Regions from separate parts of the Streptomyces sp. NPDC088794 genome, predicted to be linked through region 3. Evidence: riboswitches for the same ligand, from Rfam matches in the RefSeq annotation. Region 3 holds a riboswitch; each other region holds the start of a gene.
What was found. Region 3 has a riboswitch for thiamine pyrophosphate ahead of thiO (glycine oxidase ThiO). Riboswitches for the same ligand answer to the same signal wherever they lie in the genome.
Positions count from the first base shown of each region.

Region 1: linked by a shared signal. The riboswitch ahead of ACIP6U_RS27300 (thiamine ABC transporter substrate binding subunit) and the one ahead of thiO (glycine oxidase ThiO) in region 3 are both predicted to bind thiamine pyrophosphate.
Region 2: linked by a shared signal. The riboswitch ahead of thiC (phosphomethylpyrimidine synthase ThiC) and the one ahead of thiO (glycine oxidase ThiO) in region 3 are both predicted to bind thiamine pyrophosphate.

Region 1 is NZ_JBIVKB010000010.1:240,702-250,384, reverse strand. It holds gene ACIP6U_RS27335 (hypothetical protein) at 1-916, shown strand, start outside; gene ACIP6U_RS27330 (VOC family protein) at 1,026-1,433, shown strand; gene ACIP6U_RS27325 (LOG family protein) at 1,459-2,580, shown strand; gene ACIP6U_RS27320 (LAETG motif-containing sortase-dependent surface protein) at 2,741-3,442, shown strand; gene ACIP6U_RS27315 (maleylpyruvate isomerase family mycothiol-dependent enzyme) at 3,558-4,355, opposite strand; gene ACIP6U_RS27310 (ABC transporter ATP-binding protein) at 4,482-5,501, opposite strand; gene ACIP6U_RS27305 (ABC transporter permease) at 5,538-7,139, opposite strand; gene ACIP6U_RS27300 (thiamine ABC transporter substrate binding subunit) at 7,202-8,281, opposite strand; TPP riboswitch at 8,278-8,385, opposite strand; gene rlmN (23S rRNA (adenine(2503)-C(2))-methyltransferase RlmN) at 8,409-9,515, opposite strand; gene ACIP6U_RS27290 (hypothetical protein) at 9,656-9,683, shown strand, end outside.
Region 2 is NZ_JBIVKB010000007.1:217,782-227,464, reverse strand. It holds gene ACIP6U_RS21685 (DUF5326 family protein) at 1-206, shown strand, start outside; gene ACIP6U_RS21680 (IclR family transcriptional regulator) at 962-1,696, shown strand; gene ACIP6U_RS21675 (SsgA family sporulation/cell division regulator) at 1,807-2,244, shown strand; gene ACIP6U_RS21670 (YibE/F family protein) at 2,466-4,235, opposite strand; TPP riboswitch at 4,307-4,506, shown strand; gene thiC (phosphomethylpyrimidine synthase ThiC) at 4,499-6,301, shown strand; partial or broken gene ACIP6U_RS21660 (histidine kinase) at 6,755-7,231, shown strand; partial or broken gene ACIP6U_RS21655 (response regulator transcription factor) at 7,448-7,609, opposite strand; gene ACIP6U_RS21650 (hypothetical protein) at 7,759-8,622, opposite strand; gene ACIP6U_RS21645 (metallophosphoesterase) at 8,816-9,683, opposite strand, start outside.
Region 3 is NZ_JBIVKB010000017.1:223,601-233,283, reverse strand. It holds gene ACIP6U_RS38690 (DUF4396 domain-containing protein) at 1-383, opposite strand, end outside; gene ACIP6U_RS38685 (deoxyribonuclease IV) at 469-1,341, opposite strand; gene pknB (Stk1 family PASTA domain-containing Ser/Thr kinase) at 1,430-3,361, opposite strand; gene ACIP6U_RS38675 (thiazole synthase) at 3,480-4,274, opposite strand; gene thiS (sulfur carrier protein ThiS) at 4,278-4,478, opposite strand; gene thiO (glycine oxidase ThiO) at 4,475-5,629, opposite strand; TPP riboswitch at 5,627-5,738, opposite strand; gene ACIP6U_RS38660 (hypothetical protein) at 5,792-6,142, shown strand; gene ACIP6U_RS38655 (NAD(P)/FAD-dependent oxidoreductase) at 6,175-7,404, shown strand; gene ACIP6U_RS38650 (Rv2175c family DNA-binding protein) at 7,549-7,920, shown strand; gene thiE (thiamine phosphate synthase) at 8,060-8,707, shown strand; gene metF (methylenetetrahydrofolate reductase [NAD(P)H]) at 8,909-9,683, shown strand, end outside.

The DNA of each region.
Region 1 (9,683 bases), on a different contig from region 3:
CCGAGACCTCCACCGACCCCAACCCCGCGCCCTGGGCCGGGCATACGGCCGCTTCGGGGCGTACACCCGCCCGAACGACCGAGAAACCTTCGGCGCCTACGGCCGCTTCGGCGCCCGTCTTCGGCGCACAGAGCCTGACCCCACTCCAACCGAGCCTGCGGGCAGTCGTGCCGCTGGGGCGGCGCCCGTCCCACAGAGAGGCGGCCCCCCGCAAGCGCGGGCGAGCGAACCCACCCCCACAGCGTCATCGGACAGCACCACAGAAACGCCGGACACCCCAACGCCCTCCCAACCCACCACCCCACCGCGCAGCGCAACCGCCGGCCTCCCCTGGGGCATCGCCATCCTCGCAGCCGGCCTGGCAGTAGAGGCATACGCGAGCCGCACCACCCCCACCCCCCGCCTCGCCCTCCCCGGCGGAGTCACCACCGGCACCCCCGCCATCCTCACCGGCTTCGCGCTCGCCGCCCTCGGCCTCGCCCTCGCCGCCCCCGGCCTCACCCACCTCTGCGGACGCCTCCTCCAGTCCGCCCGCCCCGGCGCCCTGCGCCTGCTCGCCGGCCGCGTCCTCATGGAGGAGTCCACCCGCATCGGCCGCCCCCTCGGCATCGTCTGCGCCGTGGCCGCCGGCGCGTACGCCATGACCGCGCTCTACGACACCGGCGGCCCCGACTTCGGCCCCCTGACCACCCTCGGCACCCTCCTGGTCACCGGCTGCACCGTGGCCACCCTGCTGACCGCGGCCGTCGAGGCGAAGCACGCCCGCGCCGAGACCACCGCCGCGCTCGTCCGTCTCGGCGCCCCGGCCACGATGCTGCGCAGCGCCGCCGCGATCCGGGCCGGCGCCCTGCTGGCACTGTTCGTCCCGCTGACTCTGGTCGTGGCCGAACTGGCGGCCCTGCCGCTGACCCGCTGATCCGCTGACTCACCGACCCGTCAAAAAAATCTTCGGGCACCGATGAGTTGTGCGCCGACCCCCGGTCTACCCCACCGAACGACACACACTCGACGGGAGCCTTCCAGCCATGTACCAGCAGATGATCTTCGTGAACCTGCCCGTGAACGACCTCGACGCGTCGAAGAAGTTCTACACGGAGCTCGGCTACACGCTCAACGCGCAGTTCAGCGATGAGAAGGCGGCCTCCGTCGTGATCAGCGACACCATCTTCGCGATGCTGCTCACCAAGCCGTTCTACGCCACCTTCACCGACAAGGAGATCGTGGACGCGACGAAGGCCAGCCAGGTGCTGCTGTGTTTGAGCGCCGAGAGCCGCGAGAAGGTCGACGAACTGGTGGACAAGGCGGTCGCGGCGGGCGGCACCGCCAACGACGACGTCCAGGACCAGGGCTTCATGTACGGCCGTTCCTTCAACGACCTCGACGGCCACGGCTGGGAGGTCATGTGGATGGATCCGGCGGTGGTCGAGGGCTGACCCCCGAGGTCCCTAGCATGGGCCCGTGCAGACGAGCCCGGCCCATGCGGCCCCCCACGACGAACGCGAGATCGAGACGGTCGAGGACTTCGACGCGACCGTCTCGGCCCGCGGCACCCTCGCCGGACACCGCGTCCAGGCCGTCGATCTGACGGACCGTACGCGGGAGTTGCTCGCCACCGACACCGCCGGCGCCGTCTTCCTCGGCTGCCCGATGCGCGAGGAGGCCGCGGCGAAGGTCCGTGCCGACGGCGCCATGGTCTTCCCGCCGGTCCCGAACCTGCCGTTCAACCCCTACCGCGGCCATCTCTACACGCCCGACGAGTTGTTCGCCTCGCTCGACAAGGGCTACGAGCAGACCCCGGACGCCCTCGCCTACACCTGGTTCCAGCGGACCAAGGCCGACGGCGACATATACGCGTCGATGCTGCGCGCCGTCCACGACGACTCGGTCTCCGACGCCCTCGACGAACTCCTGCGCGGCGCGCGGGTGGTGGGCGTGATGGGCGGCCACGCGATGGCGCGCGGGACGGACGCGTACGCCGGTGCCGCGCGCCTCGGGCGCGAACTGAGCCGCGCGGGCCTCACCGTGGCGACCGGCGGCGGCCCCGGCGCGATGGAGGCGGCGAACCTGGGCGCGTACGTGGCGCCCTACGAGGACGCCGTGCTGGACGAGGCGTGCGAACTGCTGGCCGCCTCCCCGTCGTTCAGCCCCTCGATCACCGACTGGGCCCGGCGCGCCTTCGAGGTCCGCGCCCGCTGGCCCAAGGGCAACCACTCGATCGGCATCCCGACGTGGTTCTACGGCCACGAGCCGCCGAACCCCTTCGCCTCGCACATCGCCAAGTACTTCGCCAACGCCACCCGCGAGGACGGCCTGCTGGCCCGCTCCAACGCGGGCGTGGTCTTCCTGCCGGGCGCCGCCGGGACCGTACAGGAGATCTTCGACAACGCGACGCCCAACTACTACGAGTCACGCGGCGAACCGACGCCCATGGTGCTGGTCGATCGCGCGCACTGGACGGAGCGGCTGCCGGCGTGGCCCCTCTTGCGGGCGCTCGCCCGGGAACGGTCGATGGAGTCCCGTATCGCCCTCGTTGACCGGATCGAGGAGGCTCCGGAGGCCTTGAAACGTCTCGGAGGTTAATAAGACGGCAAAGCCAACGCTCCAAGTGTGCATATGCATTGACACTCCTTATGGAACGCTTATAGACCTGTGAGCCTCCTGGGGAACGTGAAGCCTCAACACAACTTCGCCTCGCTTCCCCTTCAAGCCCCCCGCAGTTGCTCATCCGTGAAGGGCAAACGTGTCCATATCTCGCCGCACCGCACGCCGTTCAGCGCGCGTCCTGGGCGTTGCCGCCGCCACCACCGCTCTCGCGCTGGGAGTCGCCGGTAACGCGCTCGCCTGCAACATCAACGAGTTCTCCGCCGAAGCCAAGTGCGACGGCAACAAGGGCGTCATCACCGTCACCGACAAGGACGCCTCCGGTACCCCCGCGACCATCACCGTGTTCCTCGAGAGCAACGGCGCCGACTCCAAGCAGGTCGGGGAGCAGGACGTCGTCGGTTCCCGTGAAGGTGTCACCATCACCTTCAACGAGGACTGGTCGCCGAACGCGGAGTACCGCATCCACGTCACGGCCGGGAAGGACAAGGAACACCCGATCGTCGACAAGGACATCGCGGACAACCTGAAGACCCCGTCCGCCGGTTGCTCGAAGGACGAGACGACTCCGCCGGCCACCACGCCGCCGCCGTCGGAGGAGACCACTCCCCCGGCCGAGGAGTCCGAGAGCCCGACCCCGTCGCCGTCGGAGAGCACCACCGCTCCGGCCGACACCCCGAGCAACGCGCCGTCCCCCGCGGTCGGTGACTCCAACCTGGCCGAGACCGGTGCCAACTCCAACACCCCGATGATCGCCGGTGTCGCCGGTGCCCTCGTCGTCGTCGGTGGCGGAGCCGTCTTCTTCGGCATGCGCCGTCGTGGAGCCAACAGCGGTCGCTGACGCCTCCCGTAGGTCACGCGTGTGGCCCGTCCCCGGAACACCGAGGGGGCGGGCCACAGGCATGTCACCGTGCCCGCGGCATGTCCCGATGCCAGGCCAGGAGCGGGCCGCGGCCTCAGAACGTCGCCCGCTCCAGCCAGAACTCCAGCAGCTCGCGCTCGCCGAGCACCTCCAACTCCGGGCTGTCCAGCGGCAGCCGGCGGTAGAAGCCGAGCAGCACGGAGGTGAGCGGCCCGCGCAGGGCCACGGTCGCGCGCTCGTGGCCGCGGCGCCAGGTGACCCCGTCCTCGGTGAGCTCGACGAGCCACTCGGCGTCGAGTCCGGGACCGGTGTCGGTGGCGTGCAGATGGATGCTGCGGCGGCCGGGTCCGCGCAACTCCTCGGCCGCCGGGTGCGGTCGCGTCCGCTGGATGTACGTCACGATCTCCAGCCACTCGTCGAGCGCGTCCGCGGCCACCTCCGGCGCGACCTCGTAGGGCAGTCCGGCGGCGAGCGTGGCGTCGGCGCGGTGGACGGTGATCTCGTGCGTCATACGACGGGCCCAGAAGCCCGCGTCGTGCACTCCGGCCCACCCCCAGACCTTCGTGTCCGGCCCGGCCTCCCGCAGCGTCTCCACGACCGCCTCAGCGGTCTCGGCGAGCCACGCGTCCAGCGCGGCGGCGTCACCCCGAGCCTCGGGGCCGCCGATCCCGGGCACCTGTTCGCCGGGTACGGCCTCCTGGGCCCGCGTGCGCACCAGGTACTCCGTCCAGCGCAGGGCTACGCCCGTATGCCGTACGAGCTGTTCCAGCGACCAGTCCGGGCAGGTCGGTACGGTCGCGGAGAGGTCGGCGCCGGACGTCACCACGGCTCTCAACTCGGCGGCCTGGTGGGCGATCTCGGCGCAGTAGCGGTCATGTGCGAGCAGCGTCATGCCCGCACCCTACGGAGACGCCGACCGGCCGAGCACGACATTTGGCCGGGTACGAGGACCAGCCGAGGACAGCATTTGACCGAGTACAAGGACCAGCCGAGCACGGCATTCGACCGGGTACGAGAATCAGCCGAGCACGACGATCTCGGCCCCGTCGAACTCCACCCCGACCGCGTCCCCCACCTCCGGCGCCTCCCGGAGCGCGCAGGCCGCCTCCAGGCGCGGCGCGTCCTGGGGCTGGAGGTGCACGGCGACGTGGGTGCCCTTGAAGGTGCGCGCGGTCACCGTGCAGCGCAGCCCCTCGTCGGCGGGCAGCAGGCGTACGCCGGCGGGCCGTACGAGGAGCGTGCGCGGCCCCTGGAGGGCGCTCTCGGGCACGGGGAGCTTGCCCCAGGGCGTGACCGCGACCTGCCCGGCCACCGTGCCCTCGACCACGTTGTCGAAGCCGAGGAACCGGGCCACGAACTCGTCCACCGGCCGCTGCCACACCTCAAGGGGCGTACCGGACTGGGCGATCCGCCCGTCCCGCATCACCACGACCCGGTCGGCGAGCGCGAAGGCCTCGCCCTGGTCGTGGGTCACGGCGAGCACGGTGGTGCCCAACCGGCCGAACAGCTCGCGGAGTTCGACGACCAGCCGCTCCCGCAGCGACCGGTCGAGCTGCCCGAGCGGCTCGTCCAGCATCAGCAGCCGCGGCCGGGGCGCCAGCGCACGGGCGAGCGCCACGCGCTGCTGCTCACCGCCGGAGAGCGAGCCAACGGCCCGGCGTCCCGCACCCGGCAGCCCGACGAGGTCGAGCAACTCCCTTACACGCTCGGCCTGTTCGCTCTTCGCCGCGCCGTGCATGCGCAGCCCGAAGGCCACGTTGCCGCCCACGTCCCGCTGCGGGAACAGCTGGTGGTCCTGGAACATCAGGCCCACGCCCCGCCGGTGCGCCGGCACCCCCGCCTGGTCGTGTCCGTCGAGCAGAGCCCGCCCGCCGGTGAGGGGTTGCAGTCCGGCCACCGCCCGCAGCAACGTCGACTTGCCGCTGCCGCTCGGGCCGAGCACGCACACGATCTCGTGCTCGGCGACATCGAGCCCGACGGCGTCGAGCACGGCCCGCCCACCGAACCGCACGGTCGCGTCCTCAAGGCTCAGCAGCATGTTCGGCGGCACGTCGGCCGGCATGTCGGGCGCCATCTAGAACTCCCCCGTCCGGTCGGTGCGGAGCCGCTCAAGGACCAGCAGCGCCACCGCGCACACCACCATCAGAATCGTCGAAAGGGCCATCGCCTGGCCGTAGTTGAGGTCGCCGGGCCGCCCGAGAAGCCGTGCCACCGCGACCGGCAGGGTCGGGTTGTCGGGCCGCGCGATGAACACCGTCGCCCCGAACTCCCCCAGCGACACCGCGAACGCGAACCCGGCCGCGACCAGCAACGCCCGCCGCACCAGCGGCAGATCGACCTCGCGCCACACCCGCCAGGGCGAGGCCCCGAGCACCGCCGCCGCTTCCCTGAGCCGACCGTCCACGGCCCGCAGCACGGGCAGCATGGTCCGTACGACGAACGGGACGCCCACCAGCGCCTGCGCCAGCGGCACCAGGATCCAACTGCTCCTGAGGTCCAGCGGCGGCTCGTCCAGGGCGATCAGGAAGCCGAACCCGACGGTCACCGCGGACACCCCGAGCGGCAGCATCAGCAGCGCGTCGAAGCCCCGCACCAGCCGGCCGGCGTCCCGGCGGGCGAGGGCCGCGGCGGCCAGCCCTCCGATCAGCACGGCGATCCCGGTCGCGGCGAGGGCGTATTCGAGGGAGTTGCCGACCGCCTCGATCGGCGGGACGAGGAAGGTCCCGCCGTCCTCGGAGGTGAGGGCCCGGTAGTAGCCGAAGTCCGGGGCGTCCAGGGACCGTTGCACCAGCACGGCCAGCGGCAGCACGAGGAGGACGAGGACGGTGGCGAGGACCCCGGCCAGCAACGCCCACTGCCGGGCCCCGCGCGGCCGGTGCGCCGTGGTCGACGCGTCCACCAGCCGCAGCGCGGCCTCCCTGCGCCGTACGGTCCAGGCGTGCACGGCGAGGATCGCGCCGACCGCGGCGAACTGGACGATCGTGAGGACGGCGGCCGTGGAGAGGTCGAAGATCTCGGAGGTCTGCCGGTAGATCTCCACCTCCAGGGTGGAGAAGGTCGGCCCGCCGAGGATCTGCACCACCCCGAAGGAGGTGAAGGTGAACAGGAAGACCATCAGCGCGGCGGCGGCCACGGCGGGCGCCAGCGCGGGCAGGACCACCTTGCGCCAGGCCCGCAGCGGCGAGGCGCCGAGCATCCGGGCGGCTTCCTCCTGCCGCGGGTCCAGCTGCGCCCACAGGCCGCCCACGGTCCGTACGACGACCGCGTAGTTGAAGAAGACGTGCGCGAGCAGGATGGCCCAGACGGTGGTGTCCAGGCGTACGCCCCACAGCTCGTCGAGGAGTCCCCCGCGCCCGACCAGCGCCAGGAACGCCGTGCCGACGACGACCGTCGGCAGCACGAAGGGGACGGTGACGACCGCGCGCAGGACGTGTCTGCCGGGGAAGTCGTAGCGGGCGAAGACATAGGCGCCGGGCAGGGCGATCGCCAGCGTGAGCGCGGTGGAGGCGAGCGCCTGCCAGGTGGTGAACCACAGCACGTGCCGGATGTCGGACTGCCCGAGGACGTCCACGATCCGCCCGAAGTGCCACACCCCGTCGACCTTGAGGCCGCGCGCGACGATCGCGGCGACCGGCCAGGCGAAGAAGACGCCGAAGAACGCGACGGGCAGGGCCATGAGCCCGAGCCGCGCCGCGTTCCCTGTACGGCTCGTGCGAACCGCCGGGCCGGCTACATCGGTTACTTCAGTACGAGTGAGGTCCACGACTTGACCCACTGGTCGCGGTCGGCGGCGATCTTGTCGGGGGCCACGGTCTCGGGATCCTCGGCTGCGGGCCCGTACTTCGTGAACTCGGCGGGCACGGTCGCCCCCTTGAGCACCGGGTAGACGAACATGTTCAGCGGCATGTCCTCCTGGAACTCCTTGGAGACCAGGAAGTCGATGAGCGCCTTGCCGCCCGCGGTGTTCTTCGCGTTGCTGAGCAGGCCCGCGAACTCGATCTGCCGGAAGCAGGTGCCCGTCGCGACGCCGGTCGGCGCGGTCGTCGGCTTCGGGTCGGCGTAGATCACCTCGGCGGGCGGCGAGGAGGCGTACGACACGACGAGCGGCCGGTCGGCCTTGGCCTTCTTGCCGCCGGCGGACCCGGAGAACTCCTCGTTGTAGGCCTGCTCCCAGCCGTCGACGACCTTCACGCCGTTGGCCTTGAGCTTCTTCCAGTAGCCCTCCCACCCGTCGTCGCCGTACTTCGCGGCGGTCCCGAGCAGGAAGCCGAGGCCGGGCGAGGAGGTCGCCGCGTTCTCGGTGACGAGGAGGTTCTTGTAGGCGGGCTTGATCAGATCGTCGAAGGAGGCGGGCGGGGCCAGCTTGTGGTCGGCGAAGTACTTCTTGTCGTAGTTGACGCAGATGTCGCCGTAGTCGACGGGCGTGACCCGGTGCTTGCCGGCGTCGAGCTGGTACGCGGTGTCGACCTGGCCGAGCCCCTCGGCCTCGTACGGCTGGAACAGCCCGTTGTCGAGCGCCCGGGACAGCAGGGTGTTGTCGACGCCGAAGAAGACATCGCCCTGCGGGTTGTCCTTGGTGAGGATGGCCTTGTTGACGGCCTGCCCGGCGTCGCCGTCCTTGAGGACCCGCACCTTGTACCCGGACTTCTTCTCGAAGTCCTGGAGCACGCTCTTGGAGACGGCCCACGAGTCGTGGCTGACGAGCGTGACGGTCTTGGAGTCGGCGGACGAGCCGCTGCCGCCGTCGGACGACCCGCACGCGCAGAGCGTGCCGAGACCGAGGCAGACGACGGCAGCCCAATACTTCTTGGTGTTCACAGTGATGACCGAACTTCCTACCCAGAATGACCTGGGCGAGGTTCAGAGGGTCTGCGGCCCGGTTGCCGCACTCTCAGCGCTGTCGCGCTCCCCTGTCGGATATGAAGATGTACGTACGGAGTAAAGATTACCGCTCGGTGGCCGCGAGCTGGCCACAGGCCCCGTCGATCTCCTGACCACGGGTGTCCCGGACGGTGACCGGCACCCCGTGCGCCGCGATGGCCTCGACGAACGCCTTCTCGTCCTCGGGCCGGGACGCGGTCCACTTCGAGCCCGGGGTCGGGTTCAGCGGAATCAGGTTGACGTGCACGGGCTTGCCCCGGAGCAGTCGGCCCAGCCGGTCCCCGCGCCACGCCTGGTCGTTGATGTCCCGGATGAGCGCGTACTCGATCGACAGCCGGCGCCCGCTCCTCTGCACGTACTCGAACCCGGCGTCGAGGACCTCGCGCACCTTCCACCGCGTGTTCACGGGGACGAGGGTGTCGCGCAACTCGTCGTCGGGCGCGTGCAGCGAGATCGCGAGCCGGCACTTGAAGCCCTCGTCGGCGAACCGGTGGATGGCGGGCACCAGGCCGACCGTCGACACGGTGATCCCGCGCTGCGACAGCCCGAGCCCGTCGGGGGCGGGGTCGGTGAGCGCGCGAATGGACTGCACGACCCGCTTGTAGTTGGCGAGCGGCTCGCCCATCCCCATGAAGACGATGTTGGACAGCCGCGCGGGCCCGCCCGGCACGTCCCCGTCCCGCAGCGCCCGCATCCCGTCCACGATCTGGTGGACGATCTCGGCGCTGGACAGATTCCGGTCGAGCCCCGCCTGCCCGGTGGCGCAGAACGGACAGTTCATCCCGCACCCGGCCTGCGAGCTGATGCACATGGTCACCCGGTCCGGGTACCGCATCAGCACCGACTCGACGAGCGTCCCGTCGAACAGCCGCCACAGCGTCTTACGGGTGGTGCCCTCGTCGGTCGACAGATGCCGTACGACGGTCATCAGCTCGGGCAGCAGCGCGTCGCGCAGCTTCTCCCGCGAGCCGGCCGGGATGTCGGTCCACTCGGCCGGGTCGTGCGCGTACCGCGCGAAGTAGTGCTGCGAGAGCTGCTTGGCACGAAACGGCTTCTCCCCGACCTCGGCCACGGCGTCCTTGCGCTCGGCGGGAGTGAGATCGGCGAGATGCCGCGGCGGCTTCTTGGCTCCGCGCGGGGCTACGAAAGTGAGTTCTCCGGGTGCAGGCATAACCCGTCCAGTGTCGCAGATCCCCCGGTGTAGCCCACTCCACTGTGGATACGGGTACGTACGCCATCGTCCCGGCACCCCTCGCCCCGGAATCGTGGACCCCACAGAGCAGCACCCACGCCATCCACGAGGGGACCGTCATGGCCGCCGACCTCCGACGCCGACGCC
Region 2 (9,683 bases), on a different contig from region 3:
AGATCTTCTCGACACTGCCCTGGTGGGTGAAGTGGATCGCGGTGCCGGTCATCGCCCTGGTCGTGTTCGGCGGACTGATAGCGACCGTGGTCGGCTTCGTCATCGGACTGCTCTTCAAGGCACTGGTCTTCGTGGCACTGGTCGGCGGACTGATCTACGTCGTACGGAAGTTCACGTCGAGCTCCTCGTCGCGCAGCGACTGGTGAGGCTCGTGGGACACCGGTGATCGGTAACCCATGGGACACCGGTGACCGGTAACAGGAATCACCGGTTCCCTCGCGCGAGGGAAGTTTTCCGGCGGGCCGTCCGCGCGCGGTGACGGACGGTTAGAGTCCGGAATTCGACGCGGGGACGACCCCGCGAGCGGCGTACACCCCCACCCGTGTTCCCCCGCACGGGCTGCCCCCTCGCGCTCCGGGAGTGACCTTTGGCCACGGTAGACACCGGCACCGCAACCACAACCCCCCACGCATCCCCAGCCACACCCTCGCCGGCGGCCCCGCCCCCGGTACGCCCGATCCCGATCCGTCCACCCGAGCAGCCGGGCCCGTCGACACAGGAACGTACGCCGATGCCTCCGGCGGTTGAACAGGAGACAGCGCATCCGGCGTCCGGGCACGGAAGTCCTCCGGGGGCCGGGCCTGCGGGTCCTCCGGGACCTGGGGCCGCGGGGCCTCCGGACTCCGGGCCCGCCAGCCCTCCGGGATCCGGGCCGGCCAAGCCCCCGGGACCTGGGCCCGCCAGCCCTCCGGGATCCGGGCACGCCGAGCCTCCGGTACCTGGGCCCGCCAATCCTTCGGAACCTGGGCCCGCCAATCCTTCGGAACCTGGGCCCGCCAGTCCTCTAGGACCTGTGCACACGAGATCCCCGGAATCCGAGCGCGCAGGGTCCCCTCGATCCGGGCACGCGCCCACCGCACCGTCGGCCCCGCACCCACACCCCCAGGCCGCCGCCACCCTCATCGGATCCGTCCAGCGGGCGATGCGACTCCTCGAGTGCGTCGCGGACCACCCGCACGGAGCCCCCGCCAAGCAACTCGCCCGCGAGACCTTCCTCGCCCTCCCGACGGCGTATCACCTGCTGCGCACCCTCGTGCACGAGGGCTATCTGCGCCGGGACAAGGGGCTGTTCTTCCTCGGTGACGCGGCCGAGCGGCTGAGCAGCAGCGCGGCCCAGCAGAAACGTCGCAGCACGATCGTCGACGCGCTGGCCCACTGGCGGGACGCGATCGGCGTGCCCGTGTACTACGCCGTGTACCGGGACGGCGAGATCGAGGTCATGTGCGTCTCCGACACCCCGGGCAATCCGGCGGTCGAGGAGTGGGCCGACTTCCGCGAGACCGCGCACGCGCACGCGATCGGGCAGTGCCTGCTGTCCCAACTGGACGAGGACGCCCGCCGCGACCACCTCGGGCGCTACCCCGTGCAGTCGATCACCCCGTACACGGTGCGTGACGACCACACCCTGCTGAGGCGGCTCGAACGGACCCGGCGGATGGAACCGGTCGTCGAGCGGCAGGAGTACGCGCTGGGCACGGTCTGCGCGGCGGTCCCCATCACCGTGGGCACGACGGCGGCCACGATGGCCATTTCCCTGCCCTCGCACCAGGCCGATCGGCTGGCGGCCGCGACACGGCAACTGCAGAGCGAGGTAGGGCGGTTGCTGGGGTCACTGGCGATCTCTATCAGTATCTGAAAACTCACTCCTTGTGATCTGTCGCCTACTTTAAGCAAGATGCCAGCAGTGTCAGAGGGATCATTCCTGGCCAATCGGTGGCATATGACGGGGTAGTGACGGGGTAGGCGATGCGCGAGTCCGTACAGGCAGAGGTCATGATGAGCTTCCTCGTCTCCGAGGAGCTCTCCTTCCGTATCCCGGTGGAGCTGAGTTACGAATCCTGTGATCCCTATGCCGTGCGGCTGACCTTCCATCTGCCGGGCGACGCCCCGGTGACGTGGGCCTTCGGCCGCGAGCTGCTGATCGACGGGGTGGGCCGGCCGACCGGAGAAGGGGACGTACGGGTCTCGCCCGCCGACCCCGACTCCCTGGGCGAGCTGCTGATCCGGCTTCAGGTCGGCGGCGACCACGCGCTGTTCCGGTCGTCGACGGCGCCGGTCATCGCCTTCCTCGACCGCACCGACAAGCTGGTGCCGCTCGGCCAGGAGGGTGAGCTCGCCGACTTCGACGCCCATCTCGACGAGGCGCTGGACCGGATCCTGGCGGAGGAGCAGAGCGCGGGCTGATCGGTGTCAGGGTGTCTCGGTGTCTCGGTGTCTCGGTGTCTCGGTGTCTCGGTGTCTCGGTGTCTCGGTGTCAGGGTGTGCGGTCGTGCGGTGGGTGGGATGTGTTCGGACAGCGCGGCGCTACGGGGTTGTGCAGTAACGCTTCTTCTCTGCTCGCCCGCCCTGCCTGTCCGCCCCGCCGCCTGCTCGACCTGACAACGAGGGCGGCGCTTCTCGACCGCTCAGCGCTTGCGACGCCGTCCGTGTCCCGTGCGGGTCTGGATGGGGGCGGTGTCGCTGATCGCCGGATTCGGGGCCGGGGTCGGCCCCGTGGGTGCTGTTGTGGCCGTCGCTACGGCCTTCTCCGCCGTCGGGCGGTCCGCCGAGACCACCAGGGCCGCCAGCAGCGTGGTGACCGGCACCGAGGCGACCAGGCCGATCGAGCCGACCAGGGTTCGTACGATCTCCTCGGCCACCAACTCGCTGTTGGCGACCGCCCCGACGCTGCTCTGCGCGATCGAGAAGAGCAGCAGCAGCGGCAGCGCGGCGCCCGCGTAGGCGAGGACGAGGGTGTTGACCACGGACGCGATGTGGTCGCGGCCGATGCGGATGCCCGCCCGGTACAGCCCGCGCCAGCCCATCGAGGGGTTGGCCTCGTGCAGCTCCCAGACCGCCGAGGTCTGGGTGACCGTCACGTCGTCGAGGACACCGAGCGAGCCGATGATGACGCCCGCGAGCAGCAGACCGCTCATGTCGATCGACGGATACAGGCCATGGATCAGACCCGTGTTGTCGTCGGTGTTGCCGGTGAGCGCGGCCCAGCCGATGAACTGCGAGCCCAGGACGCCGATCAGCACCAGTGAGATCAGCGTGCCCAGCACCGCCACGGACGTTCGGGCGGACAGGCCGTGACACATGTACAGGGCGATCAGCATGATGGCGCTGGACCCGATCACCGCCACGAGCAGCGGGTTCGAGCCCTGGAGGATCGCGGGCAGGATGAAGAAGTTCAGGATCATGAAGCTGATCGCCAGGGCGACCAGGGCCATGATGCCGCGCAGTCGGCCCACCACCACGACGGCGAGCGCGAAGATGCCGGCCAGCACGCCCATCGGGATCCGGCGGTTCACGTCGGTGACCGAGTACTGGAGGTCCTTGGGCGCCGAGGGCTCGTAGGCGACGACGACCTTCTCGCCCTTGTGCAACTGGCGTGACTGGTCCGGCTGCACGATCTCGGTGAACGTACGGCCCGTGTCCTTGCCGGTGTCGACGCGGATGGTCGCCTTCTTGCAGGTGCCGTTCTCCTCCTGCTGGGCGGAGCTGCCCTCGGCGGTGGAGGTGTCACCGGTCGACGAGCCGGACGAGGCGTTCACCGACTTGCAGCTCAGGCTCTGCATCTTGGTGACCGTCGCCTGCTGGGTCTGCCGGTCGAAGCCGACGCCGGTGCGCTCGTGCGCCGGGGCGCCGCCGGGCCACAGCACCACGAGCCCGACCACCACGGCGGCGGTGAACGGGATCAGGATCGCGGCGATGACCTTGCGCAGGTGCTTGGAGACGGGGGCCGCGGGGCCGTGGCTGTGACTGTGCCCGTGACCACCGCCGGAGCCGGAGCCGGGCCCATGCCCATCGCCGGGATCGGGCCCGTGCCCGTGTCCGTCGCCTGGATCCTGGCCGTGACTGCGGCCGTGGTCGTCTCCGGCGCCTTGCCCCTGCCCGAGACCGTGACCGTGCCCGCCGCCCGGGTGAGGTCTCTGATCGTGCCCGCCACCCGAAGAGGGCCGCTGACCGCGCCCACCACCCGAGTTGGGCCCCTGACCAGGCTTCCCGCCGAAGTCGCCGCCGGTGCCTTCACCGAGGCCGCCGGCGGAATTGCCGTCGAAACCACCACCGTATCCACGGCCGTTGGTGCCCTCGCTGTACCCCCGCCCGGGGCCACCGCCGGGGCCATGACCGGGGCCCGGGCCGCGGCGCGGGTCCGGTGGCGGGTATGGAGGCTGATTCGTGGTGGTCACCGCCCGATCATCGCAAGAACGAAAGAGGCCCTCTGTTCACCGCGCCCGAATTGACGCTAGCGTGGAGGCACCTTTGCACACGCGGGAGCTCGGAGCACCGGGCTGAGAGGGCGCTGACCTTCGTCCCAGCGATGTTTCACGTGGAACGTCAGTCGACGGAATTCGAGTCGAGTGATGTTTCACACGAAGCGTCGACAGACGGAAGCCGCTGCGTCGACCGCTGAACCTGTTACCGGGTAATGCCGGCGTAGGGAGTAGGTCTCATGACCATCAAGGACGCAAGCACGCCTGTCTCCAGCCAGGACGAACCGCCCGTTCAGGGCCAAAAGTCCACGGAGACCGGGAAGTCCATCGGCTGGCACAAGGGGTACGTCGAGGGCTCGCGCCCCGATCTGCGCGTGCCGGTCCGTCAGGTGCACCTCACCAACGGGCAGTCGGTCACCCTGTACGACACCTCCGGCCCGTACACCGATCCGCTCGTCGACACCGACGTGCGCCGGGGACTGGCGCCACTGCGGGAGAACTGGGTCATCGCGCGCGGTGACACCGAGGAGTACGCGGGTCGTCCCGTCCGTCCCGAGGACGACGGGATCAAGCACACCTCGCCGCGGGGCGGTCTGCGCAACCTCGACGCGGTCTTCCCCGGGCGACCGCGCCAGCCGCGCCGCAGCCGGGACGGCAGCGCGGTCACGCAGCTCGCCTACGCGCGACGGGGCGAGATCACACCCGAGATGGAGTACGTGGCCATCCGGGAGCAGGTCGAGCCCGAGGTGGTCCGCGAGGAGATCGCGGCGGGCCGTGCGGTGCTGCCGGCCAACGTCAATCACCCGGAGATCGAGCCGATGATCATCGGCAAGCGGTTCCTGGTGAAGGTCAACGCCAACATCGGCAACTCCGCGGTCACTTCCTCGATCGAGGAGGAGGTCGAGAAGATGACCTGGGCGACCCGCTGGGGCGCCGACACGGTCATGGACCTGTCCACCGGCCGCAACATCCACACCACCCGCGAGTGGGTGCTGCGCAACTCCCCCGTCCCCATCGGTACGGTGCCGCTCTACCAGGCGCTGGAGAAGGTCGACGGCCGGGCCGAGGAGCTGACCTGGGAGATCTACAAGGACACGGTCGTCGAGCAGGCCGAGCAGGGCGTGGACTACATGACGGTCCACGCGGGCGTGCGCCTCCCGTTCGTCCCGCTGACCGCCAACCGCAAGACCGGCATCGTCTCGCGCGGCGGCTCGATCATGGCCGCGTGGTGCCTGGCACACCACAAGGAGTCGTTCCTCTACGAGAACTTCGAGGAACTATGCGAGATCCTCGCCGCGTACGACGTCACGTACTCGCTGGGCGACGGCCTGCGGCCCGGCTCGATCGCGGACGCCAACGACGAGGCGCAGTTCGCCGAGTTGAGGACGCTCGGGGAACTCAACACGATCGCCAAGCGTTTCAACGTACAGACCATGATCGAGGGCCCGGGACACGTCCCGATGCACAAGATCAAGGAGAACATCGACCTTCAGCAGGAGATCTGCGATGAAGCTCCGTTCTATACGCTCGGCCCGCTGACCACGGACGTCGCGCCCGCGTACGACCACATCACCTCCGGTATCGGTGCGGCGATGATCGCCTGGTGGGGGACGGCGATGCTCTGCTACGTCACGCCCAAGGAGCATCTCGGTCTGCCCAACCGTGACGACGTCAAGACCGGCGTCATCACCTACAAGATCGCCGCCCATGCCGCCGACGTCGCCAAGGGACACCCCGGCGCGCAGGACTGGGACGACGCGCTGTCCGACGCCCGGTTCGAGTTCCGGTGGGAGGACCAGTTCAACCTCGCCCTGGACCCGGTCACCGCGCGGGAGTTCCACGACGAGACGCTGCCGGCGGAGCCTGCCAAGACGGCCCACTTCTGCTCGATGTGCGGGCCGAAGTTCTGCTCGATGAAGATCTCCCAGGACATCCGTCGCGAACACGGCGGGACCAGGGCGGAGGTCGAGGAGGGCATGGCCCAGAAGTCGAAGGAGTTCGCGGCGGCGGGCAACCGGGTGTACCTGCCGATCGCCGACTGAGGCGCAGGGCTGAGGAGTCAGGGCTGAAGGTTCAAGGCTGAGCCCTGACGGCCACAGGGTGACGAGGGGGCGGGACCGGCTGGGCTGCCCCCTCGTCACCGACACCACCGCAGCGGTCCCCGACCGCCCACCGGTCTGTCGGTCATTCGGCCGACACCGGATCGCAGCCGCGCTCCTACGCTGAACCGCGTGGACTGGAAACGCCTGCTCAACCCGGCCGCCGGTCGGCTGCTCAAGGTCAGCAGCCTGATCGCGTTCGTGCTCACCTGGACCGCGGACCTCGCCGTGCTCGGCCGGAGCGCCGATCCCTACGGATCGCCCACCACCTGGCTGCCCGTGTACGTCACCGGTCCGCTGCTGGGGCTGCTCGCCCTCGGCCTGCCGCGCTCGGCAGGTCTGGTCAGGCGCGTTGTCGCCGCGGTGGCGATCTCTCTCGCGACGACCGTCTGGACCATGATCGAACCCTCCGACCTGGGGTGGTGGGGGACGCTGGAGACAGCAGGGTTGCTCGTCCTCGTCGTGCACACCACGGGGCACTCCTGGCGGCCGGGAATCGCGACCGCGTACACCCTCACCGTGATCGTCGCGATCCTCGCGGTGCCGCTGCGCAGCGGGTCATGGGAGGTGTTCGTCGCCGGCGGCTACGTCCTGACCATCGCCCTGGCGATCTGCGTCGTCGTGGGCTGCGCCATCCGTTCCCTGGAGGTCCGCAGGGAACGCGCGGTGCACGACGTACGCCAGACCGAACGCCTGGCCCTGGCCCGCGATCTGCACGACCTGATCGCCCATCACATGACCGGCATCATCGTCCAGGCCAACGCGGCGCTGACCATCAGGGCCACCGCCCCCGCCAAGGTGGAGCCCATCCTGCGTGAGATCGCCCGGTCGGGGACGGAGACCCTGGAGTCGATGCGCCGCCTGGTACGCGTCCTGCGCGAGGACAACCACGCCGCCCTGCGCCCCGGCGACCTGCTCACCGAACTCGCCGACCTGGTCTCCGCCCACTCCACCGCCGCCGGCGAGGGCACACCGGCCCGGCTGGAGGTCACGGCGGCGGCCCGCACCGCCCGCCTGAGCCCCGAGGTCGAACTCTCGGTGCAGCGGCTGGCCCAGGAGGCCCTCACCAACGTCCGCCGCCACGCCCCCGACGTCCGGGCGCAGCCTGCGGGCCAGTTCGACGCACTCCACGCCGTCGGCCGCCTCGCCGACGACGTCGATGTCCGGCTGCGCCCCCAGGATCAGACTGAATCCGGTGCGCACCAGCTGCTGGTCGTCGGCGATCACCACAGTGATCCGTGTATCGGCCACTGCCCGTTCGTACCACGGCGTGAGCAACGGCCACGTCGACCGTGCCCACGGTTCTCACGCGCGGTTGTCGGTCATTCGGCCGACAGAACGAGTGTTCGGCTTGCGCTCCCCCGAAGGGGTCTGTCGAGGCGGAGGGCGCAAGCCGAGGGTTACTCCGGCTGGTGGTCCGGGCCTCCGAAGTCCGGGCTGGTGTAGTCCGGGCTCGTGAAGCTCGGGCGTGGGCCGGCGGCCGGGCCGTCGTCCGGGCTGGTGAAGCCCGGGCGGTCGTAGCCTAGGTGCGGGATGCGGCCGGTCGGTGCCGACGGTGCCGTGGGGTGCAGGGCCACGGCGGTGCCGGGATCGGCCAGCGCGTCTCGCAGGAAGGGCAGGATGCCGCGCTCCAGGAGGGCCTCGCGCCAGGCTTCCCTGGCTCGGGTCACCTCCTCGCCGAGTTCGCCGTAGAGGCCGGTCTCGAGCGAGGGCCTGTTGCGCAGTGCGGTGAGCAGCAGCCCGACGGCGGCGACGAGGATCGCGGCCGCGGTCATGGCGCCGAACACCCATCCGGCGGTGAGCATGGTCTGGGCGAAGGCCGGTTCGGGGGTGAGCATCTTGAGGATGTAGCCCACGAGCAGGAAGATCGCCGCGGCCGTGCCGGCGAGGACGGGGGTGAGGACCGCGGCGACGGCGACGGCGCCCGCCCCTTCGGCTGCCTCCCCCAGGGTGGTGGCGAGCCCCATCGCGCCCACGCCCGACTCGGCCGAGCCGGTCTCGCGGGTGGACGACGGGGTGGACGACGCCGGCTGGCGCAGTTCCTCGCGGACCTTCACGTAGTGCTGGTACTCGGTCGCGGCGGCCACCGTGATGAGGGCGGTGGCGTTCAGCGCCATGGTGCGCAGCTGTTCGGGGTTCAGCCGCTGTCCGACAGCGGCCAGTTCCGGGCGGGTAGGGGCGGAGCGCAGCGCCTCGTCGAGGATCCGCTCGTACTCTTGGCGGTCCTCGCTGTGCAGGTGCTGCGGAACGCTGTTCATGTGCATCCCCCGATGCTCCGTAGGGCTTGGGGCTCGCATGCCAACGAGCCGTCGGGCAGAAACGGAGGGGAGCCTGCTACGGATAAGCCGATGGTAGAGCGGCGACGGCACAGGGTGACAGGGGGTTTCCAGAAATTGGGCCCTGGCCTGCGCTGTTCTTCGCGGTCGCGATGTGGGCGGCTGCTTGCCCTGTGAACGTCTAGTTTTCCAGCGGCAGTTGCTGGACCAGCAGTTTTCCGGCCATGGTCACGCCGCCGTCCATCGCGATGGCCAGTCCGTCGGCGTAGATGTGCGGTCCCTCGACCAACGGCCGGGGCTCCTCCTCGCTCTCCTCGGAGCCGACTTCGCCCAGCAGATAGGGGATCGGGCTGTGGCCGTGCACGATGCGGGTGCCGCCGTACATGTCCAGCAGCGAGCGCACGGCGTCCGCGCCGCCCTCGTCGCGGAAGGAGAACCGCTTGGTGAACTTGCGGAACAGGTCCCAGCATTCGTCCGCGTCGTTGCGGGTGAGGGTCTCGCGGACGGTGTCGTTGACCGCCTCGATCGAGTCGCCGTAGTCGAGGTAGGCGGTGGTGTCCGAGTGGACGAGGAGATAGCCGTCCACCTCCTCGACGGCGTCGAGGCGGGCCATCCACTGCAGATGGTGGTCCTGGAGGCGGTCCATGTCGGTCTTCTGGCCGCCGTTGAGCAGCCAGGCCGCCTGGAAGGTGGCGGTGCCCGCGCCGGAGTTGACGGGGGTGTCGGAGAACCGCTTGGCGCCGAGCAGCAGCAACTCGTGGTTGCCCATGAGGGCCTTGCAGTAGCCGCCGGCCGCCGCCGCCTCGGCGGACAGCCGCATCACGAGGTCGATGACGCCGATGCCGTCGGGGCCGCGGTCGGTGAAGTCGCCGAGGAACCACAGCCGGGCGGTGCCCGCGCTCCAGTTGCCCGCGGAGTCGATCAGGCCCCGCTCCTGGAGGGCGGCCAGCAGTTCGTCGAGGTAGCCGTGCACGTCACCGACGACGAAGAGCGGCCCCGCGGCGCCTTCCTCGCGGTCCGGGGCGGCCAGCAAGGCGGGGTCGACAGGC
Region 3 (9,683 bases):
GGCCACAGCACGATCACGCCGTTGTCGATCAGCTCCATGACGGCGATGGACAGGGTGTCGGCGGCCAGTGCCACCCGGAACGCGGCACGGAGGCCGAGGCCCGCCTTCAGCACTCCGCGCAGGGTGAGCGAGTAGCCGAAGAAGAACGCCAGGACGATCGCGAGGACGGTGGTCGGCAGGTTGCCCCAGCCGAACGCCGTGCCGATGACCATGCCGAGCACCTCGCCGATGGCGCAGCCGGTGAGGCAGTGGAGGGTGGCCTGGACGGCGGTCTGCCAACTGGCGGCGCCGGTCTGCTGGTGCTGATGCCCGTGTTCGTGCTGGTCGTGGCCGTGGTGCTCGTCGTGGTGCTGGTCGTGGTGTGCGTGCGCCTCGTGATCCATGGGTGCCCCCAATGCCAGGTAGCGGTTCCTGCCTCACGCAGGAACCGTATACCCCCAGGGGGTATTCCCCAACAGGCTGCGCCGATTACGCGTCCCGGAGTTTCTTCAGCCGCTCCACGTCCGCCGCGTGCCCCTCCTTGCCGCCGGGCGTCTCGATGACCAGCGGGACACCCTCGGTCGCGGGGTGGGTCATCAGTGCCCGGAACGGGTCCTCGCCGATGTGGCCGGAGCCGATGTTCTCGTGCCGGTCCTTGTGCGCGCCCACGACGTCCTTGGAGTCGTTGGCGTGGATGAGCTTGAGCCGGCCCTCACCGACGGAGTCCACCAGCAGATCGAGGGTCTGGTGCATACCGCTCGGCCCCGTCAGGTCGTGCCCGGCCGCGAAGATGTGGCACGTGTCCAGGCAGACGCCCAGCTTCGGATGGGCGTCCAGCGCCTCGAAGTACGGCCCGAAGTCCCAGGTCCGCGAGCACAGCGAGAAACCCTGCCCGGCCGTCGACTCCAGCAGCAGGAACGGGTCGTCGTCGTGGGTGAGTTCGTCGAGCAGCGGCAGCATGTGCTCGCGCACCTGCCGCAGGGCCACGGACCGCTCCCGGCCGCCGGTCGCGCTGCCCGTGTGCACGACCACGCCGAGCGCCCCGATCTCCCGCCCGCGCCGCAGCGAGTGCCGCAGCGACTCCACCGACTTCTCGACGGTGGCCTCGGTGTGCGAGCCGAAGTTGATCAGATACGGGGCATGGACGTACGCCGGGATCGACTCGGCCTCGCAGGCCGCGCGGAACTCCTCGTCCTGGCGCGGGCTGCCGGCCGGAGTGGCCCAGCCGCGCGGGTTGGCGACGAAGACCTGCACGGTCTCGGCCTGCAACTCACGGGCGTAGGACAGCCCCACGGAGTTCAGACCGCCGGCCACGGGCACATGACCGCCGACGGGGTTGCGGGAGGGGAACGGGCTCTTCACCGGTCCAGGGTGTCATGCGGTACGACCCGTTCCGGCACCGCGTCCTGGGGCGGGCGGCCCTTGTCCGGCGCCGGGCCGCCCGCGACGGTCAGCGGATCTCGATGGTGATCGTCGACCCCTTGGGCGCCGTCTCCCCGCCCTCCACGGACTGGCTCTTGACGGTGTCGCCGAACAGGCCGAGCAGTCCGCGGTCCTCGTCGACCTGGAACCCGGCGTCCTCCAGAGCCTGCTTCGCGTCGTCGACGCTGTCACCGGTGACGTCCGGGACCTCGACCTGCTCCGGGCCCTTGGAGATCGTCAGCGTCACCGTGTCGCCCTCGCCGGCCTGGCTGTCGGCCTCCGGCGTCTGCGCGGCGACCTGGCCCTTGTCGTACTCGGAGTTGACCTGCTCGGCGGCGACCTTCACCTTCAGGCCCGCGTCCTCCAGGTCGGCCTTCGCGTCCTCCAGGTCCTCGCCGGTGACGTCCGGGACGTCCACCGCGCTGCCCTTGCTGACGGTCAGCGCGATCGCCGAGCCGGCGTGCCGCTCGGTGCCCTCCGCCGGGTCCGTGGAGATCACGAAGCCCTTGGGGACGTCGTCGTCGAACTCCCGGGTGACCATGCCCGGTTCGAGGCCGTCCGTCTTCAGCAGGGCCTTCGCCTTGGCGAGGACGAAGCCCTTCAGCGCGGGCACCGGCACGATCTCCGGGCCGTCGGAGACGGTCAGGGACACCGAGGCGTTGTCGCGGATCCGGGTGCCGGGCACGGGGTCCGTGCTGATGACCCTGCCGCGCTTCACCGTGTCGCTGTAGGCGTGCTTGACCGACCCGAGGTCCAGGCCGGCGTCGTCCAGCTGCTTGCTCGCCTGGGCCTGCGTCTTCGCCAGCACCGCCGGGACCTTGGTGAACTGGCCGGAGTTGATGTACCAGACGCCCGCGCCGACGCCGAGCACCAGCAGGACCGCGACGACGAGCGCGAGCGGCCCGCGCCGGACTCCGCCGCCCGTGCGCCGCCGGGGCGGCAGCGGCGGGGGAGAGGCCAGCACGCTGGTGCGGTGCACGTCCCGCTGATCCTCGTCCTCGTTGACCGGCAGCAGGCGCGGCACGGTCAGCGAGCGCGGGATGACGCTCGTACGGTCCTCGGCGATGCCCCGGTCCGCCGCGAGCGCCTGCGGCGGGATCGCGTCGAGCTGGTCCTCGCGGAGCGCGGCGCGCGTCTCGCGGGCGTGCGCGAGCAGCGCCACCGCGTCGTAGGGGCGCAGTTCGGGGGTGCGGGCGGTGGCCGAGGCGACCAGCTCGTCCAGCTCGTACGCCAGACCCGGCACGACGGCCGAGGGCGGCGGGACGTCCTCGTGGATGTGCTTGTAGAGGACGGTGGCGGGGGAGTCGCCGTAGTGCGGGCGCTCGCCGGTCAGCATCTCGTACAGGACGACACCGCACGCGTACACGTCGACCCGGGGGTCGGCGGTACCGCGCTCGATCTGTTCCGGCGCGAGGTAGGAGACGGTGCCGAGGACGGCGCCGGTGGTGCTGGTGACCGTGTCCACGGAACGGACGAGCCCGAAGTCGGCGACCTTGACCCGGCCGTCGTCCCCTATGAGCACGTTCTCCGGCTTCATGTCGCGGTGCACGAACCCCGCGCGGTGCGCGGCGCCGAGCGCGGCCAGGACCGGCTCCAGGATGTCCAGGGCGGCGCGCGGCTGCAGCGCCCCGCGCTCGCGCAGCACGTCGCGCAGGGTGCAGCCGGCGACGTACTCCATGGCGAGATAGACGTACGACCCGTCGGCGCCCTGGTCGAAGACCTGCACCACGTTCGGGTGGGCCAGCCGGGCGACCGACTTGGCCTCCCGGATGAACCGGTCGACGAAGGAGACGTCGGCGGCGAGCGCGGGGTGCATCACCTTCAGCGCGAGCACGCGGTCGAGGCGGGTGTCCACGGCCCGGTAGACCGTGGCCATCCCGCCGACCGCGATCCGCGCGTCCACGCGGTAGCGCCCGTCGAGCACCTGCCCGACCAGAGGGTCCTGAAGGGTCGTATCCACGCAGGTGAGTGTACGAGCCGGGACCGACAGGCCTCTCGGTTCGGGCGATTTCGGGGCGTGACTGCAGCCGAGCTGTGACGGACGGCGCACCGAATTCCGGCCATGGTCGAACGTGCGTTCAGAACGCGGGCCGCTCCGGATCCAGCCGCGCAAGCCCCTCCGTGGGGGACGAGGCGTCCGCGAAATGCCGCCGGGGAATGCGCCCCGCGAGCCGGGCCAGCCGCCCCGCCTCCACCGCGTGCCGCATCGCCTCGGCCATCAGCTGCGGCTCCTGCGCCCGCGTCACCGCCGAGGCGAGCATCACACCCGCGCACCCCAGCTCCATCGCGAGCGCCGCATCCGAGGCGGTGCCGGCGCCCGCGTCCAGGATCACCGGCACGCGCGCGTGCTCGACGATCAGCTGAAAGTTGTGCGGGTTGCGGATGCCGAGCCCGGAGCCGATGGGCGAGCCGAGCGGCATGACCGCCGCGCAGCCGACGTCCTCCAGCTTGCGGGCGAGCACCGGGTCGTCGTTCGTGTAGGGCAGCACCGTGAAGCCGTCGTCGACCAGGGTCTCGGCCGCGTCGAGCAGCTCGATCGGGTCGGGCAGCAGAGTGCGCTCGTCGGCGATGACCTCGAGTTTGACCAGGTCGGTGCCGAGCGCCTCGCGCGCGAGGCGGGCGGTGAGGACGGCCTCGCCGGCGGTGAAGCAGCCGGCCGTGTTGGGCAGCACCCGGATGCCGAGCCGGTCCAGGACGGACAGCACCGAACCGTGCACCGAGGGGTCCACACGGCGCATCGCGACCGTCGTCAGCTCCGTCCCGGACGCCACCAGCGACCGCTCCAGGACGTCCAGGCTCGGGGCGCCACCGGTGCCCATGATCAGGCGGGACGTGAAGGACGTACCGCCGATGACGAAGGGGTCGTCGGCCATGGGTCAGCCTCCTTGGACGGCGGTGAGGACCTCGACGCGGTCCCCCTCGGCGAGGGACGTCGAGGACCACTGCCCGCGCGGGACGACGGTTTCGTTCAGGGCGGCGGCCACTCCCGAAGGGGCCGGGGTGAGGGCGCGTACGACGGTGTCGAGAGCCGTGCCGGGAGCGAACTCCCGGGGCTCCCCGTTGACGGAGATGTTCATACGGGCTGCTCCAGGAGCGCGAAACGCTTCGGGGTGAAGGGGCGGGCCTCGTCCGGGAGTTCACCGGTGGCGAGGGCGTGCGCCAGGGCGTCGCCGGTGACCGGGGTCAGCAGCACGCCGTTGCGGTAGTGCCCGGTGGCCAGCAGCAGCCCGGCAAGGGCGGTCGGGCCGAGCAGCGGGGCGTTGTCGGGGGAGCCGGGGCGCAGCCCCGCGCGGGTCTCCGTCAGCGGCAGCTCGGTGATGCCGGGGACCAGCTCGTGCGCGTCCCGCAGCAGCTCGTACACCCCGCCCGCGGTGACCGTGGTGTCCCAGCCCAGCTCCTCGCTGGTGGCGCCGACGACCAGCTCGCCGTTCTCGCGCGGCACCAGGTAGACCTGGCTGCCGCGGACCATCGCGCGGACGGTACGGCTCAGGAAGGGCGCGTAGCGCTGCGGCACGGTGAGCCGCAGCACCTGGCCCTTCACCGGCCGCACCGGCGGCAGCACCTCGTCCGGCACCCCCGCGAGCCGCCCGCTGAGGCTGCCGGCGGCCAGCACGACCTGGTCCGCGTCCAGTTCGGTGCCGTCCGCGGTGGTGACCCCGGCGGCCCGGTCCCGGACGACCCGGAGGCGCTCGGTCCAGGTGCGGTGGAAGGTCACCCCGGCCCGCTCGCAGGCAGTCACCAGCGCGCGTGCCAGGCGGCGCGGGTCGATCTGGTGGTCGCCGTCGACGCGGAGACCGCCGCGCACGCCCGGCGCGAGCATCGGCTCCAGGCGCCGGCAGTCCCGCCCGGACAGCCACTCCGACTCCAGGCCCGACTGCCGTTGCAGTGCGTGCAGTTCGCGCAGGTGGGCGCGGTCGTCGGCGTCCAGCGCGACGGCGAGCGTGCCACAGCGGCGGTAGCCGAGGTCCTGGCCGGTGAGGTCGGTCAGCTCGGCGGCGAAGTCGGGGTAGCGGCGCGCCGAGGCGAGGTTCAGGCCGAGCAGGGTCTGCTCGCCGTAGTGCAGCTCCGTGACGGCGGCCAGCATGCCGGCGGCCACCTGGGCGGCCCCGCCGCCCGGTTCGGGATCCACGACGGCCGTCGCGAAGCCGCGCTGCGCGGCCCGCCACGCCGTGACCAGGCCGATGATTCCGCCCCCGATGACGAGGACGTCTGACGTACGTGACGACATGGGCGTCCAGCCCCTCCCTTCGCCGGCATGACCCGGATCAGGTTCGTACGGTCGGAGGCCGCCAGCCTCCCTCTCAGCCCGGTGCGTCCGGGCTCCCGCGAGTGCTTGTACGTTGGCCAGCCTAGCCCTTGATTCCGCGCCTCTGTAAGGGAGCCTTCCGCCATGGCCCGCTCGCTGGACGGCCTCGTCCTCGCCCCCGTCGCCGACCAGGCCGCAGGTCAGGTGGGTACCCGCACCCGGTTCGCCTACCACGAGAAGGACGGCGAGATCTGGGCCGAGTACGCGGGCGGCGACGTCGCGCGCGGACACCTCGTGGGCACTCGGGCAGGTGACCGGCTGGACTTCCGGTATGTGCAGTTGAGGACCGACGGGACGACGGCCTCGGGGCACTGCGTGTCGACCGTCGTGGAGCTGCCGGACGGGCGCGTGCGCCTTGAGGAGACCTGGGAATGGGAGTCGGCGGCCGGCACCGGGACGAGCGTTGTGGAGCAGGTCACTGAACACGACCACTGACTGACGATTTGTCAGGTGTCTATGGTGATCAGGTGAGCGAGCAGACGCGGGACGAGAACACGGCACCGAAGCGGCGCGTGGTCGTCGTCGGCGCGGGCATGGCCGGGGTGCAGACCGCGGTCGCCCTCAGGGAACAGGGCTTCACCGGCGATGTCACCCTCCTCGGCGCCGAACCCCATCAGCCCTACGACCGGCCACCGCTGTCCAAGGCCGTCCTGCTGGGCAAGGCCGAGGGCTCCGCCTTCGACGTCGACTTCGAGGCGCTCGGCATCGAACTGCGCCTGGGCCGCGAGGTGCTGGGCGTCCGCCCCGCCGACCGGGAACTCGACACCGAGGCCGGCCCGGTCCCGTACGACGTCCTGGTCCTGGCCACCGGCGCCGAACCGATCCGGCTGCCCGGCACCGACGGCGTGCCCGGCGTGCATCTGCTGCGCACCCTGGACGACGCCGAGCGGCTGCGCCCGGTGCTCGCCCGGCAGCACGACATCGTGGTCGTCGGCGCGGGCTGGATCGGCGCGGAGTTCGCCACCGCCGCGCGCGAGGCGGGCTGCGCGGTGACCGTCGTCGAGGCCGCCGACCGGCCGCTCGCGGGCGCGCTGCCCGCCGAGGTCGCCGCGCCGATGGCCGCCTGGTACGCCGACGCGGGCGTCACGCTGCGTACGCACGCACGCGTGGAGCGCGTCGAGCCCGGCGAAGTGGTCCTCTCCGACGGCTCCCGGCTGCCCGCCGGCGCGGTCGTCGTCGGCATCGGCGCCCGCCCCGCCACCGGCTGGCTCACCGGCTCCGGCATCGCCCTCGGCGCCCACCGCGAGATCCTCGCCGACGACCGGCTGCGCACCTCGACACCGGACGTCTACGCGGTCGGCGACTGCGCGTCCTTCCCCTCGGGGCGGTACGGCGAGCGCCTGCTGGTCCACCACTGGGACAACGCCCTCCAGGGCCCGCGCACGGTCGCCGCGAACATCGTGGGCGAGGCGCCCGTGGTCTACGACCCCGTCCCGTACTTCTGGTCGGAGCAGTTCGGCCGCTTCGTGCAGTACGCCGGCCACCACCCGTCGGCCGACACGCTGCTGTGGCGCGGCGACCCGTCAGGACCCGCCTGGTCGGTGTGCTGGCTGCGCGAGAACCGCCTGGTCGCCCTGCTCGCGGTGGGCCGGCCGCGGGACCTGGCGCAGGGGCGGCGGCTGATCGAGGCGGGGGCCGTCATGGACCCGGAGCTGCTCGCGGACGCGGGGCGCCCGTTGAAGGCCGCGCTGGTCTGAGACCGTGTCGGTCCGAGGTCGTGGAGGTCGTGCCGGTCCGGAGCCGCGCCGTTCTGGAGCCGGGCCGGCCCGAGGCCGTTGGAAAACCGCAGGTGGGAGGCGCCTGGCTTCCGACTGTCAGTCCGGGATGGCAGGCTTGTCGTCGTGACCGAGATTGACGCAAAGATCGATGCTCTCGTCCCCGCGTGGCTCACGCTCCCCGACATCGCCGAGCAGTTCGGCGTCGAGGTGACGCGTGTGCGGCAGCTGGTCAAGGACGGCCAGCTCATCGCCGTACGCCGTGGTGAGAACCGCGCGCTGCACGTCCCCGCCGCCTTCATCGACGAGGCCGAGCAGAAGGTCGTCAAGGGCCTGACCGGGACCTTGACGCTGCTGCGGGACGACGGCTTCACGGACGAAGAGATGCTGGAGTGGCTCTTCACGCCCGACCCGAGCCTGCCGGGTACGCCCGCGCAGGCCCTGAGCGAGAACCGCGGTACGGAGGTGAAGCGCCGCGCCCAGGCGCTCGCCGTCTGACGGGCAGTACTGATCGACGGGCCGGGGCGGGCAAGGGGCCACGGCCGTGGCCGACAGCGGCCTCGGGGCGGAGCGGCGACCTCGTCCGACGGTCGCCGCTCCGCCCCGCATGCCGCCGAACCCCCGGAGGGACCCGCACATGTCCGACACCGCACGCGCCGAACTCGCCGACGCCCGTGTCTACCTCTGCACGGACGCCCGCAAGCGCCAGGGCGATCTGCCGGAGTTCCTCGATGCCGCGCTGGCGGGCGGTGTGGACATCGTGCAGCTGCGCGACAAGGGCATGGAGGCGGCCGAGGAGCTGGAGCACCTCGCGGTCTTCGCCGAGGCCTGCGCCCGGCACGGCAGGCTCCTCGCGGTGAACGACCGCGCCGACGTCGCCCGTGCCGCCGGCGCCGACGTCCTCCACCTCGGCCAGGGCGACCTCCCGGTCCCCGCGGCCCGCGCGATCCTCGGGGACGACTTCCTCATAGGCCGCTCCACACACGCGGATGCGGAGGCCGAGGCCGCCGCCGTCCAGGAGGGCGTCGACTACTTCTGCACCGGCCCCTGCTGGCCGACCCCCACCAAGCCCGGCCGGCACGCTCCGGGCCTCGACCTGGTCCGGCACACCGCCGCCCTCGGCACCGACCGCCCGTGGTTCGCCATCGGCGGCATCGACCTCGGCAACCTCGACGAGGTGCTGGCTGCGGGCGCCCGCCGGGTGGTCGTGGTGCGGGCGATCACGGAGGCCGACGATCCCGGGGCAGCGGCGGCGGAGTTCGCGAAGCGGCTGCGGGGGGCGTGACGGCGGGCGGGTGACCGGGCGGACGGTCCGTGGGGGACGGCGAGACCCCGGCTGTTGCCCGATCGCCCACCCGACTCGCCCATCCGACGTGCCCGCCCGGCTGTCCGTTCGGTTGTCCGATGGGTGGACAACAGGCAGACAATCCGGGCAAATATCCGGCATCCGGTTGGGTGACCGCCGCCCCCTGGTTAACCTGCGGGTATGGCTCTCGGAACCGCATCCACCAGGACGGACCACGCACCCACCGTGCGCGACATCCTGGCGTCCGGCAAGACGACGTACTCGTTCGAGTTCTCGGCGCCGAAGACCCCCAAGGGGGAGCGGAACCTGTGGGGCGCGCTGCGGAGGGTCGAGGCGGTCGCCCCGGACTTCGTCTCCGTGACGTACGGCGCCGGCGGCTCCACCCGCGCGGGCACCGTCAAGGAGACCCAGCAGATCGAGGCCGACACCACGCTGACCCCGGTCGCCCACCTCACCGCGGTCAACCACTCCGTCGCCGAACTGCGCAACATCATCGGCCAGTACGCCGACGCGGGGATCCGCAACATCCTCGCTGTGCGCGGCGATCCGCCCGGCGATCCGATGGCCGACTGGGTGCCGCACCCGCGGGGTCTGACCTACGCCGCCGAACTGGTGCGGCTCATCAAGGAGTCCGGCGACTTCTGCGTCGGCGTCGCCGCCTTCCCGGAGATGCACCCGCGTTCCGCCGACTGGGACAGTGATGTCGAGCACTTCGTCGACAAGTGCCGGGCTGGCGCCGACTACGCCATCACGCAGATGTTCTTCGAACCGGAGTCGTACCTGCGTCTGCGCGACCGCGTCGCCGCCGCAGGCTGCGCGACCCCCGTCATCCCCGAGGTGATGCCGGTCACCAGCGTGCGGATGCTCGAACGACTTCCGCAGCTCAGCAACGCGGCGATCCCCTCCGTCCTGAAAGAGCGGATCCTCACAGCAAAAGACGATCCGGCCGCTGTAC